One region of the Sphingomonas sp. PvP018 genome, then DNA from elsewhere that is predicted to be linked to it. Evidence: predicted binding sites of a transcription regulator. Region 1 holds the regulator's gene; each other region holds the start of a gene.
The links. The regulator LexA, encoded in region 1, represses DNA repair genes until DNA is damaged. The targets are predictions, from matches to a motif close to GTTCCNCNCTTGTTCT.

Region 1 (3,755 bases):
CGCGAACATCCAGCCGATCCGGTGTCGCGTCGAACGACCGGCAGTCCGCCCGGTCATGATCTTGGTCATTGGCACATCCCCGGCGTCCGACGAGGACGGGGGCCTGCCGCGAACGACCGGGACGCGCGCCGACCGGACGCCTTGAGCGGCCGGCATGCGTCGCCGATGCGGCCCCCGCCGCATGGTCGTCGCTCAGACGGCGTTCACCGTGCCTCGGCCACCCCCTGGACCGGGACAAGAGCGACCAGACGCCGGCAGGTCTCCTGGCTCGCGGGTCAAGGCTCGACGCACACCTTCCCAGGCCATCAGCCCAGTGGCTGCCCCCGTCGCCGGGGGCGCGTGCGTGTCGCTCGCCGCTTACAGTTGCAGGGACAGCTGCGGTCTTGGGGCGAACCCCGCACCGCATTCCCATTCAAGCCCCGAAGGGCACCGACGCGATCTGTGCGGATCCGGCTTGCGTCGGACCTGCGCCACAGGGCTAGCGCGTTTTGCCCGCGCTGACGACAGGATTTGCGTGCGGCGCAACGCCGGCCATGTCGTCCCATCTTACCGCAACGTCTGCCGCACCTCGTACGTTGATCACATAACCGACCGGCCTCCTGCCGGTCGCGGCGTTGCCCGCTTTCCGCCCCCCGGCATTCGTGCGAGCAGCGCAGACCCTCATCGCCCCGCTGAACGGAGCCCGCATGCGCCCTCTCGTCCCCGTCGCCGAAGCCCAGTCCCGACTCTTCGCCATGGCATCGCGCGTGCCGGCCGAAACCGTGCCGCTGCGCTCGGCGATGGGTCGCTGGGCGGCGGAGGACATTCTCGCCCGCCGCACCCAGCCCGCGACCGACCTCTCGGCGATGGACGGCTATGCGATCCGCTATGCAGATCTGCCCGGGCCGTGGACGGTCATCGGCGAGAGCGCGGCCGGCCGCCCCTTCACCGGTTCAGTCGGCGCGGGACAGGCGACGCGCATCTTCACCGGCGCGGCGATGCCGCCCGGCGCCGATACCGTCCTTGTCCAGGAAGAGGCCGCACGCGACGGCGACCGGCTGATACTCGACGGCGAAGGCCCCGCCTTTGAAGGCCGCAACACGCGCCGCAAGGGGCTCGACTTCGCGACCGGCACGCGGCTGATCGCGGCCGGCGATCGGCTGACGCCCGCGCGCATTGCGGTCGCTGCGACCGGCGGACACGGCACGCTGTCGGTCGGCCGCCGGCTGCGTGTCGCGGTCGCCGCGACGGGGGACGAGCTCGTTCCGCCCGGCTCGACCAGCGACCCCGTCCCGCTACCGGAATCAAACGGCATCATGCTCGCCGCGATGCTCGCCGACCTGCCCGTCGACATTATCGATCTCGGAATCCTCCCCGACCGGCTCGACACGCTGCGTGACGCCTTTGCCGGGGTCGATGCCGATCTGCTCGTGACCACGGGGGGCGCGTCGGTCGGCGATCACGACCTCGTCCGCCCCGCGATCGAGGCGGCTGGCGGGGCAATCGACTTCTGGCGGATCGCGCTGCGCCCGGGCAAGCCGATGATGGCGGGCGCGCTCGGGCGGACGATGCTGCTCGGCCTACCTGGCAACCCGGTCTCCGCCTTCGTCACCGCCATCCTCTTCGTCCGCCCCGTGGTCGCGCACATGCTCGGCGCGCGCGATCCCTTGCCGCAGACGACGCACGCGCTGCTCGGCGAGGATCTTCCGCCCAACCAGTCGCGGACCGACTATATGCGCGCCGAACTGCGCGACGGTCGCGCCTATGCCTCGACCATCCAGGACAGCTCGATGCTGCTGACGCTCGCCCGCTCGTCCTGCCTGATCGTCCGCGACGGCGACGCGCCGGCGGCAAGGGCGGGCGACTCGGCGGAAATCCTCGTCATCGCGTGACGTCACCGCTTGACGAAGCTGCAAGTGTTCCATAGAAGTTCCTCGTCTGTTCCGGACGGAGAACCGTTATGCTCACGCGCAAGCAGCACGAGCTTGTCTGCTTCATCAACGACCGCCTTGCCGAGACGGGCGTGTCGCCCTCGTTCGAGGAGATGAAGGACGCGCTCGACCTGAAATCGAAATCGGGCGTGCACCGTCTGATCAGCGCGCTTGAAGAGCGCAACTTCATCCGGCGCCTGCCCAACCGGGCGCGCGCGCTCGAAGTGCTGCGGATGCCCGAGCGTCCCGAGGCTGCAATCGCACAGACTGCGGCGAAGTCGGGGCCGAAGGCGGCTGCGGCATCGGCCGGCACCGTATCTGCGCCGGACACGGCCAGCGCCACGCCCGCGTCGCCCGCCCGCATCGCGGCGAACGACGTCGTCGAGATCCCGCTGCACGGCCGGATCGCCGCCGGCGTCCCGATCGAAGCCTTTGAAGGCAGTTCGATGCTCGCCGTTCCGGCCGCATTGCTCGGCACCGGCGAGCATTATGCGCTGGAGGTTTCGGGGGACTCGATGGTCGAAGCCGGCATCCTCGACGGCGATTATGCGCTGATCCGCCGTACCGAGATCGCCCGCGACGGCGAAATCGTGGTCGCGCTGATCGAGGACAGCGAAGCGACGCTGAAATATTTCCGCCGCGAAGGCGCAATGGTCCGGCTCGACCCGGCCAACCGCGCCTATGACCCGCAGCGTTATGCGCCCGCACAGGTCCGGGTTCAGGGCAAGCTGTCGGGTATCCTGCGCCGCTACGACTGACGAATGCCGGGTGGCGCTGGCGGTCATCACCGCCACGCAACCGGCAGTGGCGTTCGTGACCAACGGCCCCAGGCACCATCGTCCGCGTTTCGGAATTGCGGCCCTCCCAATCGGAGGCCCCACTTTCGCAGGATCATGACCCGACATACCCAATCGCGACCTATCGCTCTGACCACCCCCGAGCCGGCACCCGAAACCGGACCGACGCCGCCCCCCCGGCCAGCCCATGCTGATCGCCCGCCGCCCCGAACCGTCGCATTGGCCGCGCCAGCGTCGGTGGATCGCGCCACGGGTGCCGGTCCCCCGGATTGAGCACCGTCACCATCCGCCCCGTGGTCAACGTCAACGCGATCCCCCCGGTCCGCGCGAGCATCGACCGGTCGAGCTTCAGCCATCGCGGCGTACAACCGCGCGGCAGCCCGCGCTCGCTGATGACGATGTCCGCGCGCCGGCAGGCGGCAACCATCTCCGCGATCGGCACCCGGTAAACGCTGCGCGTGGCCAGCACGCGCCAAGCCCGGCCGTGGGCGACGACATCGGTCAGGCACAGGTCGCGGCTGCACCGCGCGTCGGGCTGATCCGCGAGCAGCAGCGGCTCACCATCGACCCCGCCATTCTCCGCCAGTGTATCGCGGACATAATCCCCCGCCCGATCGCGAAGCAGCGCGAGCCCGGCGGCGGTCCGGACCGCGACATGGCGACCATCGCCCGTGACCAGTATATCGGGTGACGGCGTCGTCAGCGCCCAGATCGCGCCAATCGCCAAGGGCAGCATTCCGATCCGTCGCCACCGCGTCCGCCACAGCGCGATCCACACCCCGCCGCCGACCATCAGCGCAAACGCCCCATCGGGAACCGCCGGCAGCGCGCGGACCGCGCCCGGTGCATGCGCCACGCCGCGCGCGAGCCACAGCAGCGCGTCGAGCGCATGCTGGACCAGCCACCAGGCGGGCGCGCCAATCCCGATCGTGTCGAGCAGCAGCGCCAGCGCCTCGAACGGCATCACGACAAACGTGGTCAGCGGGATCGCGACGATATTGGCGACCGCGCCGTACAGCCCGGCCTTGTGGAAATGATAGACTGCGAT
Region 2 (3,755 bases), 2.0 Mb from region 1:
TCCGTCATCCCGGCGAACGCCGGGACCCATGGTTACGGCGGACCCGGCGATCCCGTGCCGTCATAACCCGGTCCGCTACCATGGGTCCCGGCGTCCGCCGGGATGACGGGAAGGGGAGGCGCCACAAAATCGCTCCCGCACCCGCAACAACCCACCCCCCCGTCATCCCGGCGAAAGCCGGGACCCAGAGCCACAGGCGCACCCGCCCGCGCCCTGGGTCCCGGGTCGAGCCCGGGATGACGGCAGGGGGTGGGCGCATCGCGTCTCTCGGCATCGATCGCCTGGCCACCGCGTCTGCCAAACCCGCGACGACTCGCCCCAGCAACGGCGCGCACTCCACCGTCACGCCCCGCCCACTTCCCGTCATCCTGGCGAAAGCCAGGATCCAGAGCTGCAAGCGCAACCCCCCGCGGCTCTGGGTCCTGGGTCGAGCCCAGGATGACGGCAGGGGGCGGGCGTATCGCGTCTCTCTCGCCATCGATCGCATGGCTGGCGGCTGGCGCCCCCGCAAAGGGCCGCGCACGCCACCGTCACGCCCGCCCCCCCCCGTCATCCCGGCGAAAGCCGGGACCCAGAGCCCCAAGCGCACCCGCCCGCGGCCCTGAGTCCCGGTTCGGGCCGAAATGACGACAGGCAGGGGGTTGCCTCGTACCCTGCCAACCTCCACCAACCGCTCACCCGCACCTCACCGCATCCAGCCCTCACCTCGGGTCGAAACTGAGCCAGATTAGTGCAGTTGTTAGCAATCCGTTTACCAGCCCGGCATAGCCACTCGTCTCCACGCCGCGGCGACGCCATCGTCGCGACCGGCCGTGCAAGGAGCCTGCCCGTGCGTGCGTTGATGATCCTGGCGGTAGGAACCGCCTGTCTCGCCGGCTGCGCGACGCAGCCCCGGGGCGAAAGCGCGGGCAAGGCCCCGGCCGTGGCGGCGGACCCCGCACCGGCCGCCCCAAACTGGACGACGATCGCAACGCCCGACGACCGCGCCCGGCTCGCCGCACTCGGCGACAGCTGGACGCGCGCGCGCGCCGCGGTGCCCAGACGGCTGGCGGGGCGGATCGCGGCCGAGGGTGCGCTGCTCGATCCCGCAGGCGCACTCGACCTTCCCGCGCTGTCGCCCGGCTCCTATCGCTGCCGGCTGGTCCGGCTCGGCGGGCGGGCGGGCTATGCGAGCTTCGCGCCCGATTTCTGCTATGTCGACGGCGACGGCGCGGGGCTCTCCTTCACCAAGCAGACCGGCACGACGCTGCCCGGCGGCTGGCTACACCCCGACACCGACCGGCGGCAGGTGTTCCTCGGCACGGTGCGCACTACGCCTGCGCAGGTCGCGCCGCCCTATGGCACCAACCCGGCGCGCGACGTCGCGGGCGTCGTCGAACGCGTCGGGCCGCTGCGCTGGCGCCTCGTGATGACGCGCGCGGGGCAGGGCGCGATCCTCGATCTCTACGAACTGGTCCCCGTGCCGCCTGCGACGCCCGCGACGCCGCGCTGAGCGTAGAACCCTCCCCCTTGCGGGGGAGGATCGGAAGCATCAGCCCTTTGGCGGCTTAGCGAAGTTCGCCGCGAAGCGTTCCAGGCCCGATGCGAACGAGTCGATCACCTTCGCGAATTCGGGCGGCAGCGCAGCAGCGTCGCTCCTGGGCGGTTCCGGCGTCTCGCCCGCGAACGGCCCGCTGCCCGCCGCCGACGCGCCCGGAGCCTCCGGCGAAGCCTCGGCCGAGGGTTCGGGCGGCTGGGGCGGCTTGGGCGGCTCGGGCTGCGTCGCCCCACGCGTGTCCTTCGCCGTGATCGCGGTCGCCGCCATCATCAGCCCGGCCGCGATCACCTGGCGTCCCGCGGGCGTGCCCATCTGCCGCGTCAGCGCCGCCGCCATCCCCGCGAACGGCGCCGCGCCGCCATGCTTGCCCGCCTTGGCGGACCAGCGCGCCTCGAACCCCTCGCGTTTCGTCGCGCCCGTCTCAGCCTCGCGCTCCCGCGCCTCGCGTTCGCGACGCTCCTTCTTCTTGCCCATCTCGGTCTCCAGCACTGTATTGTACTAACAATACACTATGTAACTATCGTCGGCACCTTGGACAATGGTTCGGCGTTACCCATCTTTGCGAGCACCCGCCCGGCGCCCTCCCGGGCTTGTCGCGTCCGAACAAATGTGGAACAGACTCTCCTATGCTGACCAAGATTTCCGTACGCGGCGCGCGTGAACACAATCTCAAGGACGTCGACATCGACATCCCCCGCGACACGCTGACGGTGATCACCGGGCTGTCGGGCTCGGGCAAGTCGAGCCTCGCCTTCGACACCATCTATGCCGAGGGTCAGCGCCGCTACGTCGAGAGCCTCAGCGCCTATGCGCGCCAGTTCCTCGAACTGATGCAGAAGCCCGATGTCGACCACATCGAAGGCCTCAGCCCCGCCATCTCGATCGAGCAGAAGACGACGTCGCGCAACCCGCGCTCGACCGTCGCGACCGTCACCGAGATCTACGATTACATGCGCCTGCTCTGGGCACGTGTCGGCATCCCGTACTCGCCTGCGACTGGCGAGCCGATCGCCGCGCAGACCGTCAGCCAGATGGTCGACCGCGTCATGGCGCTCCCCGAGGGCACGCGCCTGTATCTGCTCGCCCCCGTCGTCCGCGGCCGCAAGGGCGAGTATCGCAAGGAACTCGCCGAGTGGCAGAAGGCGGGCTTCACCCGCGTCCGCATCGACGGCACGATCCACGATATCGACGAGGCGCCCGCGCTCGACAAGAAGTACAAGCACGACATCGAGGTCGTCGTCGACCGCCTCGTCGTCGGCGGCGAGATCGCCACGCGTCTGGCCGAGAGCTTCGAAACCGCGCTGAAGCTCGCCGAGGGCCTCGCCTATGTCGACCCCGCCGACCCGGTCGAGCCGCACACCCCCAAGTCCGAAATCCTCGGCAGCAACGCCCCCGACGGCCGCATCGTCTTCAGCGAGAAGTTCGCCTGTCCGGTCAGCGGCTTCACCATCTCCGAGATCGAGCCGCGCCTCTTCTCGTTCAACGCCCCCCAGGGCGCATGCCCCGCCTGCGACGGCCTCGGCGAGAAGCTGCTGTTCGACGAAGACCTCGTCGTCCCCAACCACATGCTCAGCATCAAGAAGGGCGCGGTCGTCCCCTGGGCGAAGTCCAATCCGCCCTCGCCCTATTACATGCAGGTCCTCGGCAGCCTCGCGCGCGAATACAAGTTCGACATCGAGACCCCCTGGGGCGAGCTCCCCGAGGAGGTCCAGCGCGTCATCCTGCACGGCTCGAAGGGCAAGCCCGTCACGCTCACCTTCATCGACGGCAAGAAGAAATACGACGTCTCCAAGCCGTTCGAGGGCGTCATCGGCAACCTCAACCGCCGCCTGCTCCAGACCGAGAGCGCGTGGATGCGCGAGGAGCTGAACAAATACCAGTCCGCCGCCCCGTGCGAGGTCTGCGGCGGCGCGCGCCTTAAGCCCGAGGCGCTCGCGGTCAAGATCGCGATGAAGGACATCAGCTACGCCACCCACCTCTCGGTCGTCGACGCGCTCCAGTTCTTCACCGACATGCCGCAGCATCTCGGCGACCAGCAGAACGCGATCGCCGAACGCATCCTGAAGGAAATCGTCGAACGCCTTGGCTTCCTCAACAATGTCGGGCTCGACTATCTCAACCTCGACCGCACCTCGGGAACCCTGAGTGGCGGCGAGAGCCAGCGCATCCGCCTCGCGAGCCAGATCGGCAGCGGGCTGTCGGGCGTGCTCTACGTCCT
Region 3 (3,755 bases), 160 kb from region 1:
GATTCGCACAGGTCGAGCATGGCGACGACATCGCGGGCTCGATTCGCCTGCTCGAACGGGCGAGCCGGCTCGATCCCGCCAACCCGTCCGTCACCGACTCGCTCGGCTGGGCCTATCACCGCGCCGGCGATACGCGACGCGCGCTGCCGTTGCTCGAGCGTGCCGCGCAGGCGGAGCCGACCAATGCCGAAATCGGCGATCATCTGGGTGATGCCTATTGGAGCATGGGCCGACGCTACGAGGCGCGCTATGCGTGGCAGGCCGCGATCGTCACCGGCGATGCCGAGGAGCGCGCGCGCATCGCCGCGAAGATCGACACCGGCCTGCCGATCGCTGCGCGCCGCTGACCCCTGATCCCGAGACCCCGATGCCGACGACGACCGAAACCGCACCTGCCAAGATCAATCTCGCGCTGCATGTGCGTCACCGTCGCGCGGATGGCTATCATGAACTCGAGACGCTGTTTGCCTTTGCCGAGCATGGCGACGTCGTCACGGTGCGCACGGCGGACGCTGACAGCTTTGCCATCATCGGGCCGTTCGCCGCGGCATTGCGTCCGGCGGCGGGGGGCACCGACGCCGCGCCATGGGACGGCAACCTCGTGACGGCCGCGGCGGACGCGTTCGTCGCGACGTTCGGGATCGCCGCGCACCACGCGATCACGCTCGACAAGCGGCTGCCGATCGCATCGGGGATCGGTGGCGGCTCCGCCGATGCCGCGGCGACGCTGCGCGCGCTGGCGCGGTTGCACGGCGTCGCGGTGCAGGATCCGGCTCTCCACGACATTGCCGCACGACTGGGTGCGGACGTGCCCGCGTGCCTTGTCAACCGGACGACGTTCGGGACCGGACGCGGCGACATGCTCGTCGAGGTCGACGGGCTGGCGGGAACGCCGTTGCTCTGCGTCAATCCGGGCGTGGCGGTGTCGACCGCGGCGGTATTCGGCGCGTGGGACGGGATCGACCGCGGGCCGCTCGGCGCGGGGCTGCTGCTCGAACGCGCGATCGCCGGGCGGAACGACCTCGAGGCGCCGGCCTGCGCGATCGCGCCGGAGATTGCCCGGGTCAGCGCACTCCTCGACGCGGCGCCGGGCGTGCTGCTCGCGCGCATGTCGGGGTCGGGGGCGACCTGCTTTGCGCTGTTCGACAGCATCGCGGCCCGCGATTCCGCGGCGACGGATGCCGCTGCGCAGGGCTGGTGGACGCTGGCGTGCACGCTGCGCTGAACGCGGGTTAAATGCCGCGTTGAAACTGTTCGGCTTTGGGACTCCGGACGCTGTAAAATCGATTGCATCGCACCGGTCGGAAGCGTCAAATCGGGCTGTCCACTACCGGATCGGCGCCATGGTTTGCCGACCGGCCCAAGGTTTCTCCCAAGACGCCGAAGCGGACCCATGATGGGAGGGCGGTCACCGAAAGGCGGCCGCCCTTTTTCACATTCCCCGATGTTCCGCACTTGTTCTCAGAGAACAGAAGGGATACATGGCGTTTGACGCGTTGAATGGCACGCGCGCTTGCTTTAGCGATGGGAGCTTATCGATGGCCGCTAATCTGAAAGTGATCGACACCGGCATGGCAACAGCAACCAACGACCGGCAAAAGGCGCTCGATGCCGCACTCGCGCAGATCGACCGCGCGTTCGGCAAGGGCTCGGCGATGCGTCTGGGCTCGAAGGAGACGATGCAGGTCGAGGTGATCTCGACCGGCTCGCTCGGGCTCGACATTGCGCTCGGCGTCGGCGGCCTGCCGCGCGGCCGCGTGATCGAGATCTACGGTCCGGAAAGTTCGGGCAAGACCACGCTCGCGCTCCACGTCATTGCCGAAGCGCAGAAGAATGGCGGCACCGCCGCGTTCGTCGACGCCGAGCATGCACTCGATCCGGTCTATGCCAAGAAGCTCGGCGTCAACATCGACGAGCTGATCGTGTCGCAACCCGACACCGGTGAGCAGGCGCTCGAGATCGTCGACACGCTGGTCCGTTCGAACGCGATCGACGTGCTCGTCGTCGATTCGGTCGCAGCGCTCGTGCCGCGCGCCGAAATCGAGGGCGAGATGGGCGACAGCCATGTCGGGCTTCAGGCGCGTCTGATGTCGCAGAGCCTTCGCAAGCTGACCGGTTCGATCAGCCGGTCGCGTTGCATGGTGATCTTCATCAACCAGCTCCGCATGAAGATCGGCGTCATGTACGGCAACCCGGAGACGACGACGGGTGGCAACGCGCTGAAGTTCTACGCTTCGGTCCGTCTCGACATTCGCCGCATCGGTGCGGTCAAGGCGGGCGACGAGGTCACCGGCAACCAGACGCGCGTGAAGGTTGTCAAGAACAAGGTTGCGCCGCCGTTCAAGCAGGTCGAATTCGACATCATGTACGGGCAGGGCGTCTCCAAGCTCGGCGAGATCCTCGATCTCGGCGTGAAGGCCGGGCTCGTCGAGAAATCGGGTGCGTGGTTCAGCTATGACAGCGTACGGCTCGGTCAGGGTCGCGAGAATTCGAAGACCTTCCTCAAGGACAATCCCGAGACCGCCGATCGTCTCGAAAAGCAGATCCGCGCGCGCACCGACAAGGTTGCCGAGGAAATGATGGTCGGTCCCGACGCCGAAGACGACGCCTGAGTAAGGGGCGGAGCCCTTTTCCTCGCAGGGAAGGGCTCCGCGTCCTGTGACAGGGCGAGGCAGCGTCCAGGGCTGATGGGTCGGGCGAGTTTCGTCTCGCCTGGTTGAGCTGATGAGCCGCAGCGGGACGCGTGTTGGGCGATCGTCCGGAAATCCAGTGAGCCCTAGCGGGCATATGCTTCACGTCTTGCGTCAAACGCGCCACAAGAGCTGATTTTGTGCGCACAGACGGAAGTTCAACCATGCAATATGGCCAATCATGACCAGTGATCGAGACTGGACCGGACGCGTTGGCGACATCTGGGCCGCGGAATGGCGCCGTACCGACCGCAGCTTTGAGGGGCTCGCGCCCGTACTGAACGCCGCGATCCTTGCGGCGGCAGGACCGCAGACTCGCACTATCGTCGATATCGGTTGCGGCGCCGGCGCCACGTCGTTAGCGAGTGCGCAGGCTCTGCCGGACGGGCAGGTAATCGGCATCGACCTATCCCCGAACCTGATCGCAGTGGCGAAGCACCGCGCGGGGCACCTGACGAATGTCGCGTTCCACTGCGCCGACGTCGCGGCGGGCGTCGAGACGCATGCGCCGATCGACCTCTACGTCTCGCGGCACGGGGTCATGTTTTTCGCCGATCCGGTGGCCGTCTTTGCCCAGCTCGCTGAGGCCGCCGCGCCCGGCGCCGCGCTCGTCTTCTCGTGCTTTGCCGAGCGTGCCGCCAATTGCTGGGCGGTGGAAACTGTCGCGGGTTCGGATGATGCATCCGCGCCGACGGCCGCGACGATCGCGCCGGGGCCCTTTGCCTTTGCCGATCCGGCCTATGTCGCGGAGATGCTGAAGCAGGCCGGGTGGCGCGCGACGACACCACAGCGTGTCGAATTCGGCTATCGCGCGGGAGGCGGCTCGGATCCGGTGGCGGACGCGGTCGACTATCTCAGCCGGATCGGCCCCGCGGCGTCGCGGATCCGCGACACGCACGGCGCGGAACGCGAACAGGCGCTGGCGCGTCTGACCAGCGCCTGTGTCGATCGTCTGGCCGGGGAAGCGGTCCAATATCCGGCCGCCGCCTGGATATGGACGGCGCACGCGGCGCGCGACAGCCAAGGGAGCCTGCCATGATCACGGTCCACCATCTCGAAAACTCG
Region 4 (3,755 bases), 1.8 Mb from region 1:
GGAAGCCCATGACGCCGAGGCCGACCGAACGCTCGCGGCCCGCCGAATAGGCGGCGCGTTCCATGCCGGGCTCGTGGCGGTCGATATAATCCTGCAGCACGTTGTCGAGGAAGCGCATCACGTCCTCGATCAGGCCCTTCTCGTCCTTCCACTGATCCCAGGTTTCGAGGTTCAGCGACGACAGGCAGCAGACCGCGGTCCGCTCGTTGCCGAGATGATCCTTGCCGGTCGGCAGCGTGATTTCCGAGCAGAGGTTCGAGGTCGAGACCTTGAGGCCCAGTTCACGGTGATGCTTGGGCATCGCCTTGTTCACGTGATCGGCAAAGACGATGTAGGGCTCGCCGGTCTGGAGACGCGTCTCGACGAGCTTCTGGAACAGCGAGCGCGCGTCGACCGTGGCGCGGATCGCCTGGTCCTTCGGCGAGCGGAGATGCCATTCCTCGCCGTTGCGCACGGCCTCCATGAAGGCGTCGGTGATCAGCACGCCGTGGTGGAGGTTCAACGCCTTGCGGTTGAAATCGCCCGAGGGTTTGCGGATCTCGAGGAATTCCTCGATCTCGGGATGCGAGACGTCGAGATAGACGGCCGCCGAGCCACGGCGCAGCGAGCCCTGCGAGATGGCGAGGGTGAGCGAATCCATGACGCGGACGAACGGGATGATGCCGCTGGTCTTGCCGTTGAGGCCGACCGGCTCGCCGATGCCGCGGACATTGCCCCAATAGGTGCCGATGCCGCCGCCGCGCGAGGCGAGCCAGACATTCTCGTTCCAGGTGTCGACGATGCCGCCGAGGCTGTCGGGGACCGAGTTGAGATAGCAGGAGATCGGCAGGCCGCGACCCGTGCCGCCGTTCGAGAGAACGGGGGTGGCGGGCATGAACCAGAGCTTCGAGATCGCGTCGTAGAGGCGCTGCGCGTGGCCGGCGTCATCGGCATAGGCCGAGGCGACACGGACGAACAGGTCCTGATAGCTCTCGCCCGGGAGCAGATAGCGGTCCTTCAGCGTCTCCTTGCCGAATTCGGTCAGCAGCGCGTCGCGGCTGTGATCGACTTCGACCGGGTAGATCTGCGCGCGCACGGAATGGCTGTCCTGCGCCTGACGCGGCGCCTTGGGGGCCTCTGCTGCGGGCGTGTCGAGGGTCTGTTCGATGGTGTCGGTCGTCATGTCGCTATCCCGGCTGCTGTCTCTGAAATCCAAAAGACCGCTCCTAAAATTCTGTAATCGTTCGAATCGGGAGCATATCCCATGCTATCATCGGGCAGATCAAAAGCAGAACAAAAACTGATCGGCAGCGCGTGGTCACGCCTGTCGACAATCAGGGTGGCAGCCCGAGGGGCGCACCATGTTCTACCAGAGATAGGGCCTGCCGCTGTAAGTAGCCCCCAGATACTGTGCCAATCCCGCAGCGGGTGCAAGCCGCTAGTTGGCCCGTTGCGGCCCTGCCCGGGGTCGATGGGGGTATCGCGAGGCGGCGGCGGCGGCGCGACGCGTGGATCTGCGCCGGGTTCGCGATACGCAAGCGGATTTCGCGTCTTTCGAAATATTTTCGAGCGAGCCGCGCGCGCCCGCGGTCAGCCCGCGCGGCGCATCCCGCGGACCAGCGGCGGTGGGCCGAGCCGTTCGATATCGACCGGATGATCGAAGGCGAGCCCGGCGCGGCCGTCGCGCAGCCAGCGAATCTGCGCGCCGATCATCTGGCCGTCGACGAGCTCGATCGAGACGCCGGCGCCGGTCGGATCGCCGCGGACCATCAGCCCCTCGACCATCGCGCCGCTGGTCGAGATGTCGCGGACGCGGACATCGACGAGCGTGTCCTCGACCAGCAGCCGCGCCGAGCGCAGCATCCGCACGCGCGGCGCCCGGCTGGTCTTGAACCCGGCGGCGGTCGCCACCCCCGCGGCGGTGGCAAGCTGTTCCATCACCACCTCGTTGAGGACCGGGCGGCCATAGACATAGCCCTGGATATGGCTGCAGCCGAGATCGCGGACGAGTGCGATCTCGTCCTGCAGCTCGACGCCTTCCGCGGTCGTCTCCATGCCGAGCGTGTCGGCGAGCATGACGATCGCCTTGATGATCGCGGCGTTGCGGTTGCCGGGTTCGGCCGCGCCCTTCACGAACGACTGGTCGATCTTGATCTTGTCGAACGGCGCGGTGCGCAGATAGCCGAGCGACGAATAGCCGGTGCCGAAATCGTCGAGCGCGAGCCGGACGCCGATTCCTTTGAGCGCCTTGAACATCTGGTCCGAGGACGCGCTCTCGTCGAGGAAGACGCCCTCGGTGATCTCGAGCTCGAGCCGGTTGGCGGGCAGCCCGGACTGGGCGAGCGCGCTGGTGACGAGGGCTGGGAGCGCGGGGTTGGCGAACTGGATCGGCGAGACGTTGACCGCGACGCGGACATCGGCGGGCCAGCGCGCGGCGGCGTTGCACGCGGTGCGCAGGACCCAGGTGCCGATCGCCTCGATCAGCCCGCATTCCTCGGCGATCGGGATGAAGTCGGCGGGCGACACGGGGCCGCGCGTCGGGTGGTTCCAGCGGATCAGCGCCTCATAGCCGACGATCCGCGTCGACTTGGTGCTGACGACGGGCTGGTAGCAGAGGTGGAACGCGCCTTCGGTGACCGCGATGCGCAGATCGTCCTCGAGCTGCTTGCGCGACTTCGCCCCCGCCAGCATGTCGTCCGAATAGAAGCGGTGGACGCCGCGGCCATCGGCCTTGGCCGCATAGAGCGCGAGATCGGCATTGCGGATCAGCGTCTCCGAATCCTTGCCGTGCTGCGGCGTGATCGCGATGCCGATCGAACAGCCGATCGAGACCGACGCGCCGCTGATGAAATAGGGTTGCGACAGCGCGAGGATGAGCTCGCGCGACAGGGTGCTGAGCGTGTCGCGGTTGTCGACGCCGGGCAGGACGACCTGGAATTCGTCGCCGCCGAGCCGGCCGACCAGCCCTGCGTCACCGACCACGCGCGTGAGCCGCTGCGCGACCTGTTTGAGCAGCAGGTCGCCCGCCTGGTGGCCGAGCGTGTCGTTGACCGCCTTGAACCGGTCGAGATCCATCAGGAACAAGGCGGTCGGCCGGTAGGGCCCGGCCTGCTGCGCGAGCGTCTTGTCGAGCGACAGCCGCATCCGCTGGCGGTTGGCGAGCCCGGTCAGCCCGTCGAACAGCGCGAGGCGGTTGATCTCGGCATCGGCCTTGCGCTTTTCGGTGAGGTCGAAGCCGGTGCCGATAAAGCCCTGGAACCGGCCGATCTCGTCGATCACCGGTCGGCCCGACATCGACCACCAGCGCTCGGGCGCGGGGTCGGCGGCGGCGCAGACCGAATAGTCGGAGAAGGAGGTGCGCGACGACAGATGGAAGGCGAGCGTGCGTTCGGTGCCGGGCGCGTCGCTGTCCATGCGGAACAGGTCGGTGAGGATGCAGCCGACCAGCCCGGACGACGGGTCGCACCCCTCCTCCGGGTCCGACGGCGGCGGGAGCGCGTGCGCCATCTTTGGCGAGATATAGGTGATGCGGCCGCGCCGGTCGGCTTCCCAGAACCAGCCGGGGCCGTAATTCTCGAACTCCGCCATCAGCTTCATCGCGAGCCGGCCCTCGCTCGACTGGTCCGCATGATCGAGCGCGAGCGCATAGTCGATCCGCGCCATCCGGTAGGCGACCGCGGCAAAACCGGCAAAGGCGGCGATCGCGACGACCGGCGCGATCCCCACGCCCGACAGCAAGGTCAGCATCAGCGCCAGGCCAATGCCGAACCCCAGGG

Region 2: the regulator LexA is predicted to act here: its motif matches at 2,138-2,153, upstream of uvrA (excinuclease ABC subunit UvrA).
Region 3: the regulator LexA is predicted to act here: its motif matches at 1,447-1,462, upstream of recA (recombinase RecA).
Region 4: the regulator LexA is predicted to act here: its motif matches at 1,259-1,274, upstream of J3A66_RS07950 (ribonucleoside-diphosphate reductase subunit alpha).

The regions. Positions count from the first base shown of each region.
Region 1 covers NZ_JAGIOU010000001.1:3,639,049-3,642,803, reverse strand. The annotation lists gene J3A66_RS16310 (HoxN/HupN/NixA family nickel/cobalt transporter) at 1-9, opposite strand, end outside; cobalamin riboswitch at 236-449, opposite strand; gene glp (gephyrin-like molybdotransferase Glp) at 687-1,871, shown strand; gene lexA (transcriptional repressor LexA) at 1,940-2,668, shown strand; gene J3A66_RS16295 (ComEC/Rec2 family competence protein) at 2,829-3,755, opposite strand, start outside.
Region 2 covers NZ_JAGIOU010000001.1:1,665,701-1,669,455, reverse strand. The annotation lists gene J3A66_RS07240 (DUF4893 domain-containing protein) at 830-1,492, shown strand; gene J3A66_RS07235 (hypothetical protein) at 1,532-2,011, opposite strand; gene uvrA (excinuclease ABC subunit UvrA) at 2,164-3,755, shown strand, end outside.
Region 3 covers NZ_JAGIOU010000001.1:3,477,407-3,481,161, forward strand. The annotation lists gene J3A66_RS15545 (tetratricopeptide repeat protein) at 1-347, shown strand, start outside; gene J3A66_RS15550 (4-(cytidine 5'-diphospho)-2-C-methyl-D-erythritol kinase) at 368-1,225, shown strand; gene recA (recombinase RecA) at 1,539-2,612, shown strand; gene J3A66_RS15560 (class I SAM-dependent methyltransferase) at 2,872-3,729, shown strand; gene J3A66_RS15565 (glutathione S-transferase) at 3,726-3,755, shown strand, end outside.
Region 4 covers NZ_JAGIOU010000001.1:1,827,344-1,831,098, reverse strand. The annotation lists gene J3A66_RS07950 (ribonucleoside-diphosphate reductase subunit alpha) at 1-1,195, opposite strand, end outside; gene J3A66_RS07945 (EAL domain-containing protein) at 1,570-3,755, opposite strand, start outside.